Regions from separate parts of the Paenibacillus sp. J31R30 genome, predicted to be linked through region 1. Evidence: riboswitches for the same ligand, from Rfam matches in the RefSeq annotation. Region 1 holds a riboswitch; each other region holds the start of a gene.

Region 1 (4,463 bases):
AGGGGATGCCAGAGCTTAGAGAAGATGCCTTAATGAAGCTTCCCGGTATGTATAGGAAAAAGCGGTTGATTCAATCCCGTGTAAGAGGGCCAGGACAATTGCTGATGGGGCTCCCAGAAGCCTATAGCTTGGCTGTAGTGCCTTTGGAAGCCGAAGATGACCTTTTGTTTGAGTTTCGTCATGTCTTGTTCTATACGGAAGGTGTGACATTCACAACGCATTTGCAAAGCGTCAAGAATTCCTTGATCACGCAAGATCTTGTTAAAATGCAATTTCATGGCCCCGGTACGCTAGGCTTATTAACAGCGGGTCCTTTGCATCAGATGGCTTTAGATCCTAAGCAACCTTTGTATATTGATGTTAACTGTCTTGTAGCTTATCCGCGGCAGGCCAAGCTGCGCCTTTGTGTATATGGTAACACATTGGCTAGCCAGCATATGAACTATCACTGGGAGATCACTGGCCATGGGCATGTGCTCATGCAGCCTTGTAAGCCTGATCCCAAATTAGATGAGCATATGAAATCGGATAGCTTGCTGCGACGCATTGCTCGTGAAGTGCTGCCATTTGGCGGCGTTTTCATTAAATAATAAAAAGAATGAAAAAATAGTTGCATTTGTTACGAATACCTGATATATTATTCCTTGTCGCCTCAGAGAAACACTTGCTGAGCGAGTAAGAAAAACCGTATGCGGAAGTGGCTCAGCGGTAGAGCATCGCCTTGCCAAGGCGAGGGTCGCGGGTTCGATCCCCGTCTTCCGCTCCAATATTTGCGCCCTTAGCTCAGCTGGATAGAGTATTTGACTACGAATCAAAAGGTCGGGAGTTCGAATCTCTCAGGGCGCGCCATTTACACTTTATCTACACTACGGGACGTAGCTCAGCTTGGTAGAGCACCTGCTTTGGGAGCAGGGGGTCGCATGTTCAAATCGTGTCGTCCCGACCACTTTAGATTTTTTTATATGCGGGCGTAGTTTAATGGTAGAACTTCAGCCTTCCAAGCTGATCGCGCGGGTTCGATTCCCGCCGCCCGCTTAAATAAATAAGATCACCTTCGGGTGGTCTTTTTTATTTAAGCTAGGATGGGAAGAGAGCCCGAAGATGGTTCGACCGTCCGTACACACATCTGAGCATAGGCTAAATAGGACGAGCGTCCAAATATACCACTAGTTGCTTCCGTAGGAAGCCTTATAATAAGCATTTGGAGTATTCCCGCCGCCCGCTTACAAGCAAGAGAGACCACCTTCGGGTGGTCTTTTTCTTATTTTCAATAGACGCTTCTGTGCGCGTGGGCTAAAATGGTGGAAAACAGTAGAAGGAGTTTGGCCAACATGAACGCTATTGAAAATCGTATTCAGGGGTTGCATCAGTTTCGGCCGGAGCTAACGGCGCCTGCTGATCTGGCTGCATTCTGGGTGAGGACATGCGAGGAGGCAACTCGCAAGATATCCTATACGAGGGAGCAGGTGGAAGCTCCTTTCGTACAAGCGGTAGTTAACAAAATTGTATTAGAGGGCGCTGAAGGGACACCCATCCATGCCTGGCTGATGCTGCCTCATGCGGAATCTAGCCTCAAGAAGGCTCCCTGTGTTGTCACGTTCCCCGGCTACACGGGCTCAAAGGGAAAACCCGAAGATCATGCAGCTTGGTTGCTTATGGGGTATGCGGTTCTTGCGGTTGATGTACGCGGGCAAGGTGGAGATAGCGGGAACACGCTGCCTCAGGAGTACGGAATGACGAAAGGTTGGATTACACAGGGTATCCTGGATGCAGAGAAGAGCTATTATCGCGCGGTCGCGATTGATTCACTACGCGCTGTGCGTTGTGCTATGGAGCAGCCTGAAATCGACAATGAACGGGTATTCGTTTTCGGTGGAAGCCAAGGTGGCGGACTTGCGCTGCTCATAGCTGCACTCGAGAAGCGCATTCGAGCAGTAGTTGCCCATGTGCCTAATCTATGTCATATGGATATGGGCATTTTGCAATCCGTCAGCTCCCTTAGTGAGGCTGCTGATTTCGTTACAAGATTCCCAGACCGCTTGTCGGACGTTCTGAAGACATTATCCTATTTTGATATTATGAACTTAGGGGATCGTATTGGGCAGCCCGTACATGTGAGTGTAGGTCTGAAGGATTTGACCTGCTTGCCTGAGACTATTTTTGCTGCCTATAATCGGATCTCGTCTGAGAATAAATCGATTGAGGTTCACCCATTCATGGGACATGCGTTACCAGGGGGCTTTCATACTGCGGCACATGCTTTTTTCTCAAAATGGTAAGGTATTGCATGTTCAGAAGGTAATGTTGGATACCCTACTAGGAAAGGAGATGCCAACGATGGAGTTAGTTGATTCATTTGAAGATGTATTCGAACTGATGGAATCCGCTTTTCCTGTGACGGAGATAAGAACATATGAAGGGCAGCGAGCGCTCCTAGCTCATCCTAACTACCGAATTGATGTCGAGAGAGATGCTCAGGGACAATTGCTTGGCTTTTTGGCAAGTTGGAACTTCGGAACGTTCCGATTTGTGGAGCATATCGCAGTCCATACCGCGATTCGGGGCGGAGGGGTAGGCAAACGTATGCTGACGACTTATATGGGCAGCGCTGCAACGCCTATCGTACTTGAAGTCGAGCCGCCGAATACGTCAGATGCCAAGCGGAGAATTGAATTTTATGAGCGGTGCGGCTTTCATTTGAACCTATTTCCTTATGCGCAGCCTCCTCTCAGAGAAGGGCAACCGGAATTACCTCTCCACATCATGAGTTATCCTCGTCCGCTGACGGAAAAAGATTTTAGGCCCTGCAAGAACACTCTGTACGCAGAGGTATATAGGCAGTAAATATAAGGGCGCCCCAGGGTCAATAATCTCTGGAGGTGCTTTTGTTCATGTGTCACAGCTCGAAAAGGAAACACTTACCACCGCGCAAAGGTTGTCAGGCCAAAACGAACTATGCTAGTCTAACATAGACAAAAAATGCCGAATCGCGGAGCATCAAAAGCTCCGGTACGGGGGACTTCTTTACTTGGGGTGAATGGATGCTCAGTTAGTCTTAGGCTAATGGAGCGCACTAGGGAAAACCTCTTCCCGAACCCGTCAACTAACCTCGGAGGCTTCAAGGAGGACAATGTTTTGAAACTTTTTACAAAAAGTGTTATTTGCTCATGCGTTCTTGTGGGTGCAGCCATCTCCATGTTCAACGCTCCATCAGCACAAGCGTCGACAGACACCTCTTCGGTGAAGGTTCAAGTCAATGACGAATTGGTGCAATTCCCTGAGGTACAGCCGTTTATTGACACGGAAGGTACACTACAGGTGCCATTGCGCGTACTGTCGGAGAAGTTAGGCTATCAAGTGGGCTGGGCGAAGCAAGGCGATGAAGTTGTCGTTACGTTGAAGAACGAGGAGCAGGCGATTCAACTAACAACGGACGAAGAGCAAGCGGTTGTCAACAGTAAGTTGGTTGAATTAGAGAGCAGTCCGACGTTGGTTAAGGGAAGCACGTACGTTCCTTTGCGTTTTGTAACAGAGACGTTTGGATCTGCAATTGCGTGGAATGATGCGAATAAAATCGCCATCGTGGAAGAGGACGGTAAGTCCCACAAGCCAGCTTGGATTGCACCGCCACCAGCAGCAAAGGTCGTTCAGCCAAGCGTATCGGCTCAAATTATCCAAGCAGCTACGACTTTTAAAGGAACGCCTTACCGATGGGGTGGAACTACACCCAAGGGCTTCGATTGCTCTGGATTCGTTCGCTATGTGTACGAGGCCAAAGGCATCGAATTGCCGCGCACCTCTGTGCAGATGTATGATCAAGCGGGTGCAAGAGTGACGGATTTAAAAGAAGGAGATCTTGTATTCTTTGCTTCAGGCATCGTCAATCATGTGGGCATCTATGTGGGAAATAATCAATTCATTTCCTCAACGACGTCCAGAGGTGTAGTGGTCGATAGTCTCGCTAGCTCTTACTGGAGCTCCAGATATGTAGGCGCAAAACGCGTTCTTTAAGCCAACGACTAACACAAGTAACAGCAAGGTTGTTCAAGAGCATATGTTCGTCATGTCTTTCACAATGGGAAGCATGGCGGGCAGATGCTCTTTTTTTGCTCGAATATCTGCGATTTTTATCGAATTTTTGAGAATAATAGCCTATAATGGAAAAATGGTTGGAAGAAAGTAGGTGACGCGTGCGACATGCAAGTTAGTGTCTTGAAAAGCTGGTTTCATAAAATTAAATTGTCGGGTCGAGCAGATCGCATGTATAGCGTAGAAACGGGTCCTGCCATACCGGAAGATATCCGGAAAGTGATTGGGCATTTTTTTCAAACCTATAACCATTTCAAAGGGGCAAGGCAATTCCAAACGGATACGTTTATTAAAGAAGTATTCTACGCGACCAAGCAGGATCCGAAGGATCAGCGCTCCATAGATGAGATGGAAGCGTATATTCATAGCAAAAA
Region 2 (4,463 bases), on a different contig from region 1:
GAGCGAGTTACTAACCTTTGGTTGGGATCATGCAAGCAGTGTAGATGCCGTGCAAAGTGAGGTGAGTCCTACTTTTCTTACAGAAATGGGATGGCTTATCACCGATTCCTGTGCGGATTCAAAGGATATATATTTAAAGCGTCCCCAGCTGGGCAGGGTGTTGAAGGACGAAAGCAAGCAGGAGATCATAGCGAGATGTCAGCATTCCCCGCAGGTGCAAATCGTAGTATCTGATGGATTAAGTGCAAATAGTGTAGAAGCAAACATGCGAGATCTGTATCCTGCGTTGCTGGATTCCTTACGATTGCGTGGTTTAACGGCGGGAACAACGATATATGTAAATCGAGGACGGGTAGGCTGTATGGATGCCATAGGTGATTTGCTGAAACCAGAATGTCTAGTGCTGCTTATCGGCGAAAGGCCAGGTCTTGTAACAGCGGAATCATTAAGCGCCTACATGTGTTACCAACCAAGAACAGGAAGAACGGATTCGGATCGAATGGTCATTTCGAACATCCATCGCGGCGGAACACCTCCCATGGAAGCGGGAGCTTATATTGGAGGTCATCTTGAGCAGATCCTGACACAACGAACAAGTGGTATCGATTTTAAATAAATGAAGCCCGCCTGCTGAAGCTCTAATTAGATGCTTCAACAGGCGGGCCTATTTGTATAAAGCTCATTGGGGTATAAGTCTTAGTAGAAAGTAGCAAGAATGATGACCAACAGTACATAAAGAACAAGAATTAAGCCTGCAGAACTTCCGTATCCTGGCGTGCCACAACTGCCTACAGCTGACATAGTATCCCCTCCGGTTATCAATGATATGGGTTAAACACTATATAGCATATGACCGGGGGATATCCGTTGATTGGACGAATGCCCGCTATCCGTAGGAACATTCACCCACGAAAAAAGCTGCGCTTGAGAGAATTCTCAAGGCAGCTTTCGTCTACTATTAATTGGGGATATGATACACTTTAATTTTCTGAATGCCGAAGCTTTTTAAGGATTTTCTCGAACCTGGAACAAAGATATCCATTCTCTTTCCTTTAATGGCGCCGCCGGTATCGGTGGCATACACGTACATACCGCCTTGAGGAAGCCCACTAAAAGAATAACCTTCAATATAAAGTTTCGTACCTAGTGGAATTACGGATGGATCAACAGCAACTGTGCCGATCGCAAGCGGGTTGCCCATGTAATCAAAGGCCCCGTATCCGCCATTTTCAGAAGGATCTGCTGAATAAGCTGTGGACTCGAAAATGTCATAGTCAGGTGCATGATGTCCGCCATCTTTGTTTAAAATGGCGATATTGCTGCTAGCATCCCACTGTACAGGGACCCCTGCAGCTGTGGAAAGAAATCGTAGCGGCACATAAACGCGCCCATTTTGAAACTGGGAAGCTCCATCTAAGACGACTGGTGCATCATCAATGCTGGCTTCTTTTTCCCCGGATACCAAGGTAATCGTATGTTTGTTGTTATTTAATGTTACCTTAATTTGATTTCCATCTTTTTGCCAGTTCACGGTATAACCAAGCTTCTCGGTTACGAACCGAAGTGGAACTTGGGTCGTGTGGTTGCCATCCAAAAATGGCTGTGCATCTGGGAAATGAATCAGGTCATCATTGACTTGCACTTTCACTTCCATTTCAGCTGCTTGAGCCGAAAATGGGGAAAGAAAGCCTCCTGCCAATACCGACAGTGTAACGGCAAGGCTAGTTAACCCTTTGGTAAACTTATTCAATTGGTAATCCTCCTTCATGAGCCTTCGAGGTTAGTTGACGGGTTCGGGAAGAAGGTTCTCCCTAGTCTGCTCCAAGCCGAAGCAAATATTCACCCCAAGTATTTCGTCCCCCGTACTAGTGCCTAATTTACGCACCAGACTCGGCTTCAAATATTTTATCATTGCAGACAGGCTCAAACAACGACCAAAATATGGTCGAGATCAAAATACTGGACTTAGGTCTAGGTTCAAAAACAGTCGATAGTCGGTTTTAGACTGCCAGAAATTGAGCTACGATAGGAGTATGATGAAGGATGAGGGGCGATTGACATGAACAATAAGAATCGGGAAATTGATCCTACTAATATATTTGATCGAATTGGCAAAATGGCAGAAACCGTCTGGCAGGAGACCATCGGGAAAACGAATCCAGGTGCCTTTGAGGACAGCACCATAATCAAGCTGGAGGAGCGCTATGACGAGGCGCTCCAGGCAACGATTGGGCTGCGCAGCCATATCGCGCGAGCGGAAGAGATGGCGAAGCTGCGCGGCGAGCAAGCCGAGCTGGCGATGCGCGCAGGCGAAGAGGATCTCGCGCGGCTCGCACTGCAAGAGAAGCTGCGCGAGGAAGCCGCTGGCGAGCACTATCGCGCGCAGTACGCGAGCAGCCAGGACTTGTGCCTGGCGCTCGCAGAGGAACTGCGCGAGCAGCGTGCCCGGCACGCAGCCGAGGCTGGGCAGCCGCGCAGCGGGCTGCACAGCAAAGAGGCTCGCGACACATGGCGCGAGCTGGAGGTCACCGGCCGCGAGCTCGGCCGGGAGGCGCTGCAGGGGCTCCGCGTGGCGGGCCGCCTGTCGAAGGAAACGCTGAAGGAAGCCGGAGGCAACCTTCAGCATGAGCTGCGCGCGCTGCGCAGCAAGCTGCAGCACGAGTGGCAGCAAGAGCAGCGCTCGCGAGATCAGCACAATCAGCACGACCCGCGCAGCAAAAAATAGCCATGATCGTGACCTCCATGAATTGCAAAGCCTTGTCCGATAAGGATTTGCATCTTGGAGGTCGTCCATTCTTATGGTATGCTAGGAATCGTATGAACGAAAGACATGGAGCAGCAGCCAGAGGAGGTGCATCGATGGGAGAAGAAACGAAAAATAACCGCAGCCGGAATACAGCGCTTGTGCTGATTGGAGCCGGTGTTTTTTTGCTTCTGGATCATACCGTAGGCTTTTTTCCCATTATGGCCATAATCCTTATATTGCTGGGCATTCATCGTGTTCGTTCACGCAAAGAACGCAAGGGTTATGTGCTGATGGGGATCGGTGCCGTCATTTTATTTGGTGATCATGTTACAATTGCCATTTCGGTTGTGTTGATTTCATTAGGTTTATTTTTCATTCGATCCAAGCAGGTTCATAAGGATGAGACATATACACAAAAGCAAAAGATTGTAGACAGCATACGCCTCGGCCGAGAGCCTTGGATTCTACGGAATACCTCGACATGGTACTTGGTGGGAGAAACGTACATTGATCTCTCGCTGGCGATTCTAGAACAAAAGGAAACAACAGTCATCCTACAGGGCGTTGTAGGAGATATTGATATAAAGATACCCGATGATATTGGCGTTTCCGTTACAGCTTCCGTGATGTTTGGTCAGCTTCATGTAGCCGAGCAACGTGAGGCAGGTGTGATGAATAAAGTGGTATGGCAATCAGAGAATTACCAACATTGCGACCATCGGGTGAAACTCGTGCTCTCTTTCATCGTAGGAGATATCAAGGTTAAAGTATTGTAACGGCTGGAGGGGGTACATCACCAAGTGGACGGCTACAAGAGACGTTTAACGAATATGATATGGCGCAGCATGGGGGAATCGATCCTCTTTAGCTTCGCTGTTTTCGGCGCTATGCTATATTTCTTGAATTCAAGACATTTGATCGAGCCCTTTGCCAGCTGGCAGCAGGGTGTCAAATTCTCGTTCATGGCTTTATCGATTCTAGGTGTGATTGGGGCGGTGTTCGGTTACTGGAACAGCTCGAAGGTGACTCGCAGACTTGAGCCGATGATGGAGACAATGATTTTATTAGAAAAAGGAACATTTGCCCGAGAAGGCTTCCAAAACGGAGACGATGATGAGATCGGGCGTTTAGGTGAACAACTCAGTCGAATTATGAAGCGATGGGAAGAGCAGGTAACCTCTCTCCAACGATTGTCGAATAGTAACGCTGAGCTTACTGAGAAAGCTAAGCTTACTGCAGTCATTGAAGAGCGTCAGCGTTTGGCACGCGAGCTGCATGATGCGGTAAGCCAGCAATTGTTCGCGATCTCGATGACAGCAACAGCCGTAGGACGTACGCTGGATAAGGATTTCGAGAAAGCGAAGCGGCAAATTCATCTGATTGAAGAAATGGCGTCTGTCGCACAATCCGAAATGAGAGCCTTATTGCTGCATTTGAGGCCGATTCATTTGGAAGGCAAACGATTGTCCGAGGGCCTTGTGGAGCTCTTGAAAGAGCTGGCAGCCAAGGTTCCGATGGCGATCACTTGGGATATGGATGAGGAAATCCGCTTGAACAAGGGGATTGAAGATCATTTATTCCGCATCGTGCAAGAAGCGCTTTCGAATGCACTGCGACACTCTAAGGCGAATAAGCTGGAAGTGAAGCTGCTTCATCGTTCGGATGGCATTCGTTTGGTGATCCGCGATGACGGTGTTGGATTTGAGCTGGATGCGAA
Region 3 (4,463 bases), on a different contig from region 1:
GGACATACACGGCATCGAATCCACCGCCATACATGACATTTTTCGCTTCATAATATTTAAATGGAGTTACATATTTCAAGAATGTCAGCTTATCGTTGAAGTCAATGGCAATCGATAATATGAACGTGAAGAGCATGATGCCTGTTGACAAAGAGGCTGCCTTTTTGGCATTTTTATAAACGGCTGCAATGGAAGTTCCAATGACCAGGTAGATCAGCTGTAGAATAAACATACCCACCATGACGATGGTGATATCCCCATTTACGGCCTCCCCTTTGCTGTAAGCCCCTACAATCAACAGACTCGAAATCCATGACACGAGATTAAAAATAAGAATGTTCACTAAAGCGCTTAACAGTTTATACGTGATGATTCCATGTCTGGATAAAGGCTTCACGAATAAAAACTCCGCCGTCTTGTCCCGCTCCTCTTTCGCGATGATATTAGCACCAAGCATAGTCGCATGTATCGTTGCCATCAAAAGGAAATAGAGCACCAGGATACCGAAATAGCCGCTAGCCTTCGATAAATCCAACGCGCCTGCTCCCATAATAACCTGGAGGGACTTCGGCATTTCTGCCATCAGATCATTAATCTGACCGTTCGCTGCCGTTGCTTGATACTTGTTCATGCCACTTACTACTAGAAAAATGAGTCCTAGGCTCCAAAAAATCATCGATTTTCGAAATGTCTTCATTTCTCGCCAGAAAATATTCAAATGCTGTCCCCTCCTTTCACCCTCATGTTATACGGCATGAACATCCTTTTTCGTGTAGATGAAGTAGCTGGCCGCAATCGAAACGCCGATAATCGCGATGGCTGCAATGACATAAGATGCTTCATAGCTGGCATGCGCAAGCATGTATTTCCCGTTGAAGTATTTAAATGGCGAGAAATAACGTTTGGCTCCCTCCCCATCTACAGCAACGATCATCCCGATCACGAAAAAGGCAAACACCGTACCAAGACTGACGGATAAGACGGCTTTTATTTTAGAAAACACGACTGAAACGATGAATCCTATCGCCAGAAACATCAGCTGGATAAACAGTAATGTGAATGAAATCAATAGAAATACGTTCACGTCGAAATCAACCGTTTTTACTTGAAGCGCCATCAGATAGGCTGCAATTATATAGATCACACTCGTGATCACTAATGAAGCGACTGCCGCTAATAGCTTGGAAGTCAATATTTTCGTACGTGTTACGGGTTTCGTAAGAAGAAAGTCTGCTGTTTTCTCACGAACTTCCTTGGAGAGTATCGACGTTCCCAGAACCATGGCTTGAATGGCTCCGCAAAGCGTAATGTACATAAAGATATACATATAGAATCCAAGTAAGGTACCAAAGGTCTCGATTTCAATACCCAGCGCTTTCCTGACCCCTTCGGGATACCCCTCTAGAACGGAAGAAAATTCAGCAAAATCCTTAGAGACGGAAGGAAAAAGGGATAAGAATAAGACGATGACAGCAATTAAGGAGCACGTCCACGTGATCGTGGATTTCCGATAAGCTCTCAATTCATGAAGAAATATATTCATCCCTCTTTACGCCTCCTTCTCATAGTAGTGCATAAAGATCTCCTCTAGATCAGGCTCTTCGATCCACAAATTATCAATTTCAATCTCAGCAATTTTTCGCATCACTTGATTAATGTTGCCTTTAAATAAGAAGCTGGTTGTCTGTCCTTGGACATCAATGTTGTTGACCCCGGTCATTTTGAAAAAATTAGGGTCGAGTGTTTGCGCAGTATCAATTTTAAAACGCTTAAAATTGTTTTCTTTTAACGTGCTGATCTTCTCAACCGTCACAATCCTGCCTTCCTTAATAATCGCGACTCGATCACATAGTCTTTGCACTTCACTCAAGATGTGAGAGGAAAAAAGAATCGTAGCTCCCCTTTTATTCTGTTGTTCGAGCAATTCGAAAAACTTCTGCTGCATGAGCGGATCCAGTCCACTTGTCGGTTCATCCAGGATAATGAGCTTAGGATCGTGGAGAAGCCCTTGAACGATGCCCACTTTCTTCTTGTTTCCCAAAGACAGATCATCAATCTTCTTCGTAACGTCTAGATCCATGATCTCAGCAAGCTCTTTGATTCTTTTGGTGCAATCTTTCTTGTAAAAGCTGGCCGAATACTTGAGTAGGTCGATCACTTTCATGTTGTCATAATAAAAAACTTCGGACGGTAAATAGCCGATTTCCTTCTTAATTTCTGGCGCAAACTGGATGCAGTCTTTCCCGAAAATCTTAGCACTGCCGCTTGTTGGAAAAATTAGAGACAGCAGCGTTCGAATCGTGGTTGATTTCCCAGCCCCATTCGGTCCAATAAACCCAAAAATCTCCCCTTCTTCGATCGTAAAACTAACATCGGTTATGCCTCTTGCATTCCCATAGGTTTTGGTCAAATTATTGATTTCAATGGCATGCATGGAAAGGCCTCCTCAAATTTATAAGGTTAAAAGCAAGCAAAAAGAAGCCCTAAGCATAGAGAATCTCTACGCTCGGGCTTCTTTACATAAGAAGGCGAGTGTGCGGTTCTCTCTCAATGCACTACGAGGTTAGCTGTCGGATTCGGACTTGAGAGCGTCCTACCTAATGCTTGCGAGCATCAGGATTCACCCCATGAAGCCATCTGTTGCTTATACGGCTTCGATTGGTTCCCCCGTTTCCCTAATGGGAATTAAGTGGTTTAATTTTACAATAAATCAACTTGTCGTAATGAATCTTACGCCGTTCTCTATCGAATGTAAAACGTAGATTCGCCTTTAATTCTTGCTTATTTGACTTTGGCAGTCAATGAAAGCGCATTCATCAAATGGTGACGTTGATTATCCCATACTTTGCTACTTATTACGTGTTATACAACCGCCGATACTCCTGTGGAGTCAATCCGATATGCTCACGGAAGCGCGCAATAAAGTAGCTGCTCTGGGAAAAGCCGATATGCTCGGCCACTTGCTTAATGGTCCATTCGGTAGACATGAGCAGTTGCTTGGCTACAACAAGACGACATTCAAATAGCCACTCCATCGGAGTCCGCCCCATCACCTCGTGAAACATCCGACTAAAATAATAGGTACTGAAGCCTGCCTGCTCGGCCATTAGCAGAAGCGCTAGCGGCTTCGTGCAGTGCGTACGAATATACTCCGCAACTTCTCTCATCCGTGCTCGCTTATCCAGTATGGTTGCTGTTCCATGTGTCTCCGCACGTAAGGCAAGCTCAGCAAGCAGTTCATAGAGCTTTACAGCCAATTGCACCTCGTTCCGATCAATAGGGGATGCTAGCTCCAGTAAGCCCTCGGTCAGTTGTTGGAGCTTGGGTAAATCACCATACGTAAACAACCACACAGCTGAAGTGCCTTGATCGTTCAACAGCCTGTCGAGTCCCTCACCTGCAAGGTGTACCCAGAATACTTGCCAAGGATCATTCGGATCTGCTCGATACTCCTGCTCGAGACCCGCCCCGTAATAGAAGCCCTGTCCTGCTTCCAGACAGAATTCCTTCCCGTTCACTTTAATATAGCCTTTACCGCTTAGCACGATATGCAAATTGGCTTGTTGCAGCTGCCCCTTAAACCGCCGCTCCTGATGTTCGGGGAATTCCGCATATTGACCAATCATATCCGGATACACCGTGTAGTGTTTGTACATAGGCTCCGGTAATACATAGTGGATTTTCATATGTCCTCCAAAACGCAAGAATCTGATACATGGTGCAAAATGTTAATATATACATAATATTATAAAGAAATATAATGAGTACATAAAGGATTTTAAATAACAATAAATTACTATGTCAATAGAAACGAGGATGTTGTTACTTATGGAAAAGACCATTCCGGGAGACAAATTTGATCTAGGCGTGTGCTACTATCCTGAGCATTGGGCGGAGCAACTATGGGCAGATGATTATAGGAGAATGCGGGAAATTGGCTTTACCATCGTGCGAATGGGTGAGTTTGCATGGAATATTTTTGAACCTAAAGAAGGGGTTTATGCCTTTGATTTGTTCGACCGCGCAATTGACCTGGCTCACGAACATGGACTGAAGGTCATTCTCGGCACTCCGACGGCAACCCCACCCGCTTGGATGAGCTATAAATACCCAGAAATTCTGAATGCTACCTATGAAGGCGTGCAGTTTCAGCACGGGGTGAGACGTCACTATAATTACAGCAGCCCTGTTTATCGCGAATATTGTGCGAAAATTACCGAAGCTATGGCAACTCATTATGCGAACTACCCTGGCGTCGTAGGCTGGCAAATTGACAACGAGCTTAACTGCGAGGTAAATGTCTTCTATGCGGAGGCAGATCATGCCGCGTTTCGGAAATGGGTACAGGAGAAGTACGGTACCTTGGACGCTTTGAATCAGGCATGGGGAGCCGTCTTCTGGAATCAGAGCTATTCGGACTGGGAGCAGGTGCACTTAACTCGCCCTGCGCCTAGTAAATCCGC
Region 4 (4,463 bases), on a different contig from region 1:
GCATTGTTAAACATGGCGGCAACTCGCCGGAGGTGCCGATTCAGTTCCATTTTGCAGATGGCACAACGCTTGATAAAACATGGGATGGCAAGGAAGGCAGCATCGAGTTCAAATTATCGCATACGTCCCCTGTCGACTGGGTGCGCATTGATCCCAAATACACGCTCATACTCGAAAATAAGCACATCAACAACTTTTATCAAACACAATTAAATACAAAGTGGCAAATCCGGTGGAATCTCGGCATTATTCAACTCCTGCAAGCCATATTCGGCTCAGTCGCCTGGTAAGGACATGGCTTACGTCTTATGACAAACTCAGCGTATGCTTACGAAGCCAGTTTTCTAACGAAAACTTTAAGGAGGGACCCTCGTTGGCCACCTATATCAAATCCGGCTTCAGGGCAGCTATGGCGCAGCCTTTTGCCACCATTATTTTGTTCCTGTATCAAATGGGTTGGGGTATTCTCTTGTATAAGCTAGTGCAGGGAATACTCGTCCCCCTCATGCATCGATTCCCTGGTGCTGAGCAGCCCAAGCAGGCTTTGCAAATCTTTCTAGCAGAAGGCCAGTTTCAATTACTCAAAACTGATCTTAGCTATTCTTATCTCTGGTGGCTCGCTGCTCTCTTATGCGCCCGCATGCTGCTAACGCCCCTCTTAAATGGCGGTGTTTACTATTCGCTCACGCACGCTCACCAGAATGCTGGCTACCGTTTCTTTCGCGGGATGAAGGAGCTCATGCTCCCTTTCCTGCTTGTGTATCTGATCCGGATCGCATTTACCCTGCTTCCACTGATCTGGATTTTCCCGAAAGCTACGTATATTCTAGGGCATAGCAGCTCCTATGAGCAGGTTGTTCTCAAGCTTCTGCCCTGGATTCTCAGTTTACTGGTCTACGGATTTCTCCTGCAGCTTCTGTTTATGTATGTCCAATTCGCGATCGCAGCCAAGTTAGGGATCACATCGACAGTCATCTCTTTCTTTCGATATTCGCTGCCGATTGTCGGACTTGCCATTACCCTCTTACTTTTCGCAGGACTATTGGCAGGTGTCACGGTCACAGCCACCTACTTGTGGGCAGGTCTGGTAGCGCTAATCATTTATCAGCTGTACCCACTTTTTCACATTTTCATCCAAATCTGGGGCATTTCTTCCCAATATCAGCTACTTTCAGCCAAAATATCCAATTAATATCCAGCAAAACAGCGAATAGGCAAACATTCTCCCCCTTCTCCTTGAGAAAGGGGCTTTTTTTTGTCTTTTTTCCGAACTATTCCACTTATTTTTAGCCTAATTTTTAAACTTAAAAGAGGAATTTCATTCTTTATGACGAATTACAAGGACTAGCATCAAAAAACCAAATATTTCATGCCGAATTCCTCAGTTTATGGGGAAACGGGGGAACCACTCCGGGTGAATTGATCTTGCAAGACAGGGATCATAGGGAACCTTCAACCGAACCCTCCAGCTAACCTCGTAGGCACCGGAAGGAGACAAGCAGTTGAAGAAATTTGTTGGTCTTGTTTTTAGTCTTGTTTTGTTTTTGAGTGTTAGTGTAGGAAGCGTTTTCGCGGCATCCGATATGGATAAAGCGGTAGACGAGCTTGTAGGAACGCCTTACAGATGGGCAGGAACGACAACCAAAGGATTCGATTGCTCTGGTTTCACGTCCTACTTATTCGGCGAATTCGGCATCGATCTTCCACACAGCTCCAAATCACAAAACGGCGAAGGCTACTGGGTTGACAAAAAAGATCTTCGTAAGGGCGATCTTGTATTTTTCAACACGGATGGCAGCGGTATCTCTCATGTAGGTATGTACCTCGGAGACGGTGAATTCGTTCACTCCGCTACGAATCAAGGTGTTGTGAAGAATAAGTTGAGCGAATCCTATTATGCGAAGCGATATGTATCCGCCAGACGTGTTCTGTGGGATGATATCTACAATCAACTAACTGCTGAATCCAAGTAATGTTCTCGGCACAGAATGAAGCCCTGCAAGCTTTGCTCGTAAGAGCGGCTTGCAGGGCTTCATTCATTTGAACGTGTGTATCGGCCACAAGATGAGTAAAACAAAGATAAGTAATAGCCCATGGGCTTTGAGGAAGGATTGGCTAGTATGGACACTTCACAAAATAGTACATCACCCCCATTTCCCGGTATTATACGATCCATCGATGAGATTAGAGCCGTTATTGGGGAGCCTCATCCTGCGGTTCAACATAAGGTTATTAATCAAATCGACGAGCACGCACGTGCGTTCATTGCAAAATCGCCATTATTCTTCTTCTCTACGTCGAATGCTAACGGCTCGAGCGATGTGTCTCCCCGCGGGGATGCCGCAGGATTCGTACGGGTTGTGGATGAACGCCGCCTCGTCTTCCCAGAAAGACTTGGCAATCGCCGACTAGACTCGATGCAAAATCTGCTGACCAACCCGGAAGTCGGTCTCCTGTTCATCATCCCAGGCGTCGAGATGGTGCTCCGCGTCAATGGCCGCGCTTGGTTGACGAAGGACGAGGAGCTGCTGTCGACCATGCAGCTAAACGGGAAGTCACCGATCGCCGCTGTCGGCGTCGAGGTGCAAGAATGCTTCGTGCATTGCAGCCGCGCGCTCAAGCTGTCGAAGATTTGGGATCCCGCTACATGGGTACCTGAGCAGGAACAGCCGGACGGCATGGATATGTTCCGCGCGCATGTCGCGTTGAACGGGATTGCGTTGGAGGATTAGGCTTAATGAGCAAATAGCCAAAAAGTGTAACTTGACATAGCATGTGAGCCATCCTATAATAACGGCATGTCGTTTTCTAGGGTTCCGCGGCGCATGTTCGCCGGCTGGTCCAAGGGAAAACACACAGCGGATACGCTGTGGTCACGGAGGGAGAAAAGCCCGGGAGTCTATCGCAGCAGTGCGATATTCCCGGGCTTTTCTTTGTTTTTTTTGTGGCACTGACGACATAATACTTACATGAAGGAGTGTTCATAATGGCATGGTTATACCTGGTCATTGCAGGTGTTTTCGAGGTGGTGTGGGCCATCTCATTGAAATTTTCCAACGGATTTACACGGCTCGTTCCCACGATTATCACGATTCTCGGGATGATCGTTAGCTTTTATTTCTTAGCTTCAGCCACGAAAACCTTGCCCATCGGAACGGCTTATGCCGCATGGACCGGAATCGGTGCTGTCGGCGCGATTATCATTGGCACACTTTTCCTCAATGAACCGATCAGCTTAATTCGTATCTTGTTTATGGTATTGATTTTGGTCGGTGTACTCGGGCTGAAATTCACGTCGGGGCACTAAGTAGTGTTAGGCTCTTACACCTCGCTCATCTGCGTAACAACATTGGCAATCCGGCGGAGGCGTGTCTCTTGCGTTTTCGCGTCCTCGACCTGTCGGACGAATTCTTTGCGCTTGGAAAAAGCCAGTGCTTCAAATCGCTGAGCGGCACCTTCTGCTTCAGACAAAGCGGCTTGAAGATCGGCTGGGACCTCTACCGTCCGAGGGGCGAGATCCAGCGCCAATGTGACCTCGACGGGGTCATCGGCCTTCAAGCCAGAGGCTTGTCTGTGGGCTTCACTGAGCGGAATCAGATATTCTCCCCCCATCACCGCGATTGTTGTGCGATATGTGTAACCGTTCATGGTCACGGAAACGCTTGGCTTTTTGCCTCCCGCTAACGTGGTCATGACCTCTTCGGGAATAGAAATCCCAGTAGCATTCTTATTGTGTGCTTTCATAATGGTCGTATGGAACGTTACACTCATGGTCGATGCCTCCTACGGAATAGTGTGGATTATTTGATCGTATAGCTCACGTACCAGATGCTGCCCCCCACGAATATCCGCAAGTGTTGCGATAGCGGTCGAAAGATGTCATTCAGCTCTTCGTAGCTAAAATAGTTCTTGAGAATTTCGTGCTTGGAGCCGTCGGCTAGTTCGCGTCTTTTGTAGGTGTCTTCACTATCCGCATAAGTGATGAGCTCGCCGCCTCTTCCAGGTACATACACGTTATCCGCGATAAAAACCTGCGCACCGCTGCCCAATCTTTCATGGAAGCCTTGTAAAAAGCTGTCGATCCGATTGCGCGGTATATGCGAAAACCAGAAATTCGCCAGCCCATAATCAAACTCTCCTCGTACCTCCGAGAGCTCATACGCATCGCCTTCCCTAAAGGCAGCATTTCCCTTCGTCCATGGCTTCGACTCTGCAATGCGCAGTACCTCAGGGCGTATGTCTACCCCCACAAGCTGCGTCGCGGTTTCAGCTGCAATTTGTGTCCAGTAGCCAGTGCCGCAGGCGATTTCCAGCACTCGGCGTCCCTCCACCTGCTTCTTAATGATATCGGACAGAAAGGCCAGTTCTTGTTGATATTCCGCATCCTCGCGGTGATAAATCCGTTCATACTCCTCTGCTCGTGCACCGTAGTAGGCTTGCATGCTCAGCTTTTCCTGGTCCAA

Evidence for each region. A riboswitch is a leader RNA that binds a small molecule or an ion and turns the genes downstream of it on or off. The one in region 1 is predicted to bind cyclic di-AMP.
Region 2: another riboswitch for cyclic di-AMP. It lies ahead of AC58QO_RS23180 (stalk domain-containing protein); the one in region 1 lies ahead of AC58QO_RS31710 (C40 family peptidase).
Region 3: another riboswitch for cyclic di-AMP. It lies ahead of AC58QO_RS21910 (ABC transporter ATP-binding protein); the one in region 1 lies ahead of AC58QO_RS31710 (C40 family peptidase).
Region 4: another riboswitch for cyclic di-AMP. It lies ahead of AC58QO_RS18880 (C40 family peptidase); the one in region 1 lies ahead of AC58QO_RS31710 (C40 family peptidase).

What each region holds. Positions count from the first base shown of each region.
Region 1 covers NZ_JCAUAV010000020.1:3,363-7,825, forward strand. Annotated here, with positions in the region: gene AC58QO_RS31675 (AIM24 family protein) at 1-590, shown strand, start outside; tRNA gene AC58QO_RS31680 (tRNA-Gly) at 692-766, shown strand; tRNA gene AC58QO_RS31685 (tRNA-Arg) at 773-849, shown strand; tRNA gene AC58QO_RS31690 (tRNA-Pro) at 870-946, shown strand; tRNA gene AC58QO_RS31695 (tRNA-Gly) at 965-1,035, shown strand; gene AC58QO_RS31700 (acetylxylan esterase) at 1,332-2,279, shown strand; gene AC58QO_RS31705 (GNAT family N-acetyltransferase) at 2,338-2,844, shown strand; cyclic di-AMP (ydaO/yuaA leader) riboswitch at 2,971-3,133, shown strand; gene AC58QO_RS31710 (C40 family peptidase) at 3,136-4,011, shown strand; gene AC58QO_RS31715 (hypothetical protein) at 4,198-4,463, shown strand, end outside.
Region 2 covers NZ_JCAUAV010000008.1:21,140-25,602, forward strand. Annotated here, with positions in the region: gene eutC (ethanolamine ammonia-lyase subunit EutC) at 1-616, shown strand, start outside; gene AC58QO_RS23175 (YjcZ family sporulation protein) at 697-801, opposite strand; gene AC58QO_RS23180 (stalk domain-containing protein) at 959-1,750, opposite strand; cyclic di-AMP (ydaO/yuaA leader) riboswitch at 1,755-1,906, opposite strand; gene AC58QO_RS23185 (PspA/IM30 family protein) at 2,060-2,725, shown strand; gene liaF (cell wall-active antibiotics response protein LiaF) at 2,860-3,522, shown strand; gene AC58QO_RS23195 (sensor histidine kinase) at 3,547-4,463, shown strand, end outside.
Region 3 covers NZ_JCAUAV010000007.1:17,239-21,701, reverse strand. Annotated here, with positions in the region: gene AC58QO_RS21920 (ABC transporter permease subunit) at 1-718, opposite strand, end outside; gene AC58QO_RS21915 (ABC transporter permease subunit) at 746-1,543, opposite strand; gene AC58QO_RS21910 (ABC transporter ATP-binding protein) at 1,550-2,434, opposite strand; cyclic di-AMP (ydaO/yuaA leader) riboswitch at 2,538-2,702, opposite strand; gene AC58QO_RS21905 (AraC family transcriptional regulator) at 2,856-3,686, opposite strand; gene AC58QO_RS21900 (beta-galactosidase) at 3,829-4,463, shown strand, end outside.
Region 4 covers NZ_JCAUAV010000005.1:26,082-30,544, forward strand. Annotated here, with positions in the region: gene AC58QO_RS18870 (M1 family metallopeptidase) at 1-290, shown strand, start outside; gene AC58QO_RS18875 (hypothetical protein) at 374-1,192, shown strand; cyclic di-AMP (ydaO/yuaA leader) riboswitch at 1,361-1,499, shown strand; gene AC58QO_RS18880 (C40 family peptidase) at 1,503-1,973, shown strand; gene AC58QO_RS18885 (MSMEG_1061 family FMN-dependent PPOX-type flavoprotein) at 2,121-2,732, shown strand; guanidine-I (ykkC/yxkD leader) riboswitch at 2,798-2,900, shown strand; gene sugE (quaternary ammonium compound efflux SMR transporter SugE) at 2,987-3,307, shown strand; gene AC58QO_RS18895 (YdeI/OmpD-associated family protein) at 3,322-3,771, opposite strand; gene AC58QO_RS18900 (methyltransferase domain-containing protein) at 3,801-4,463, opposite strand, start outside.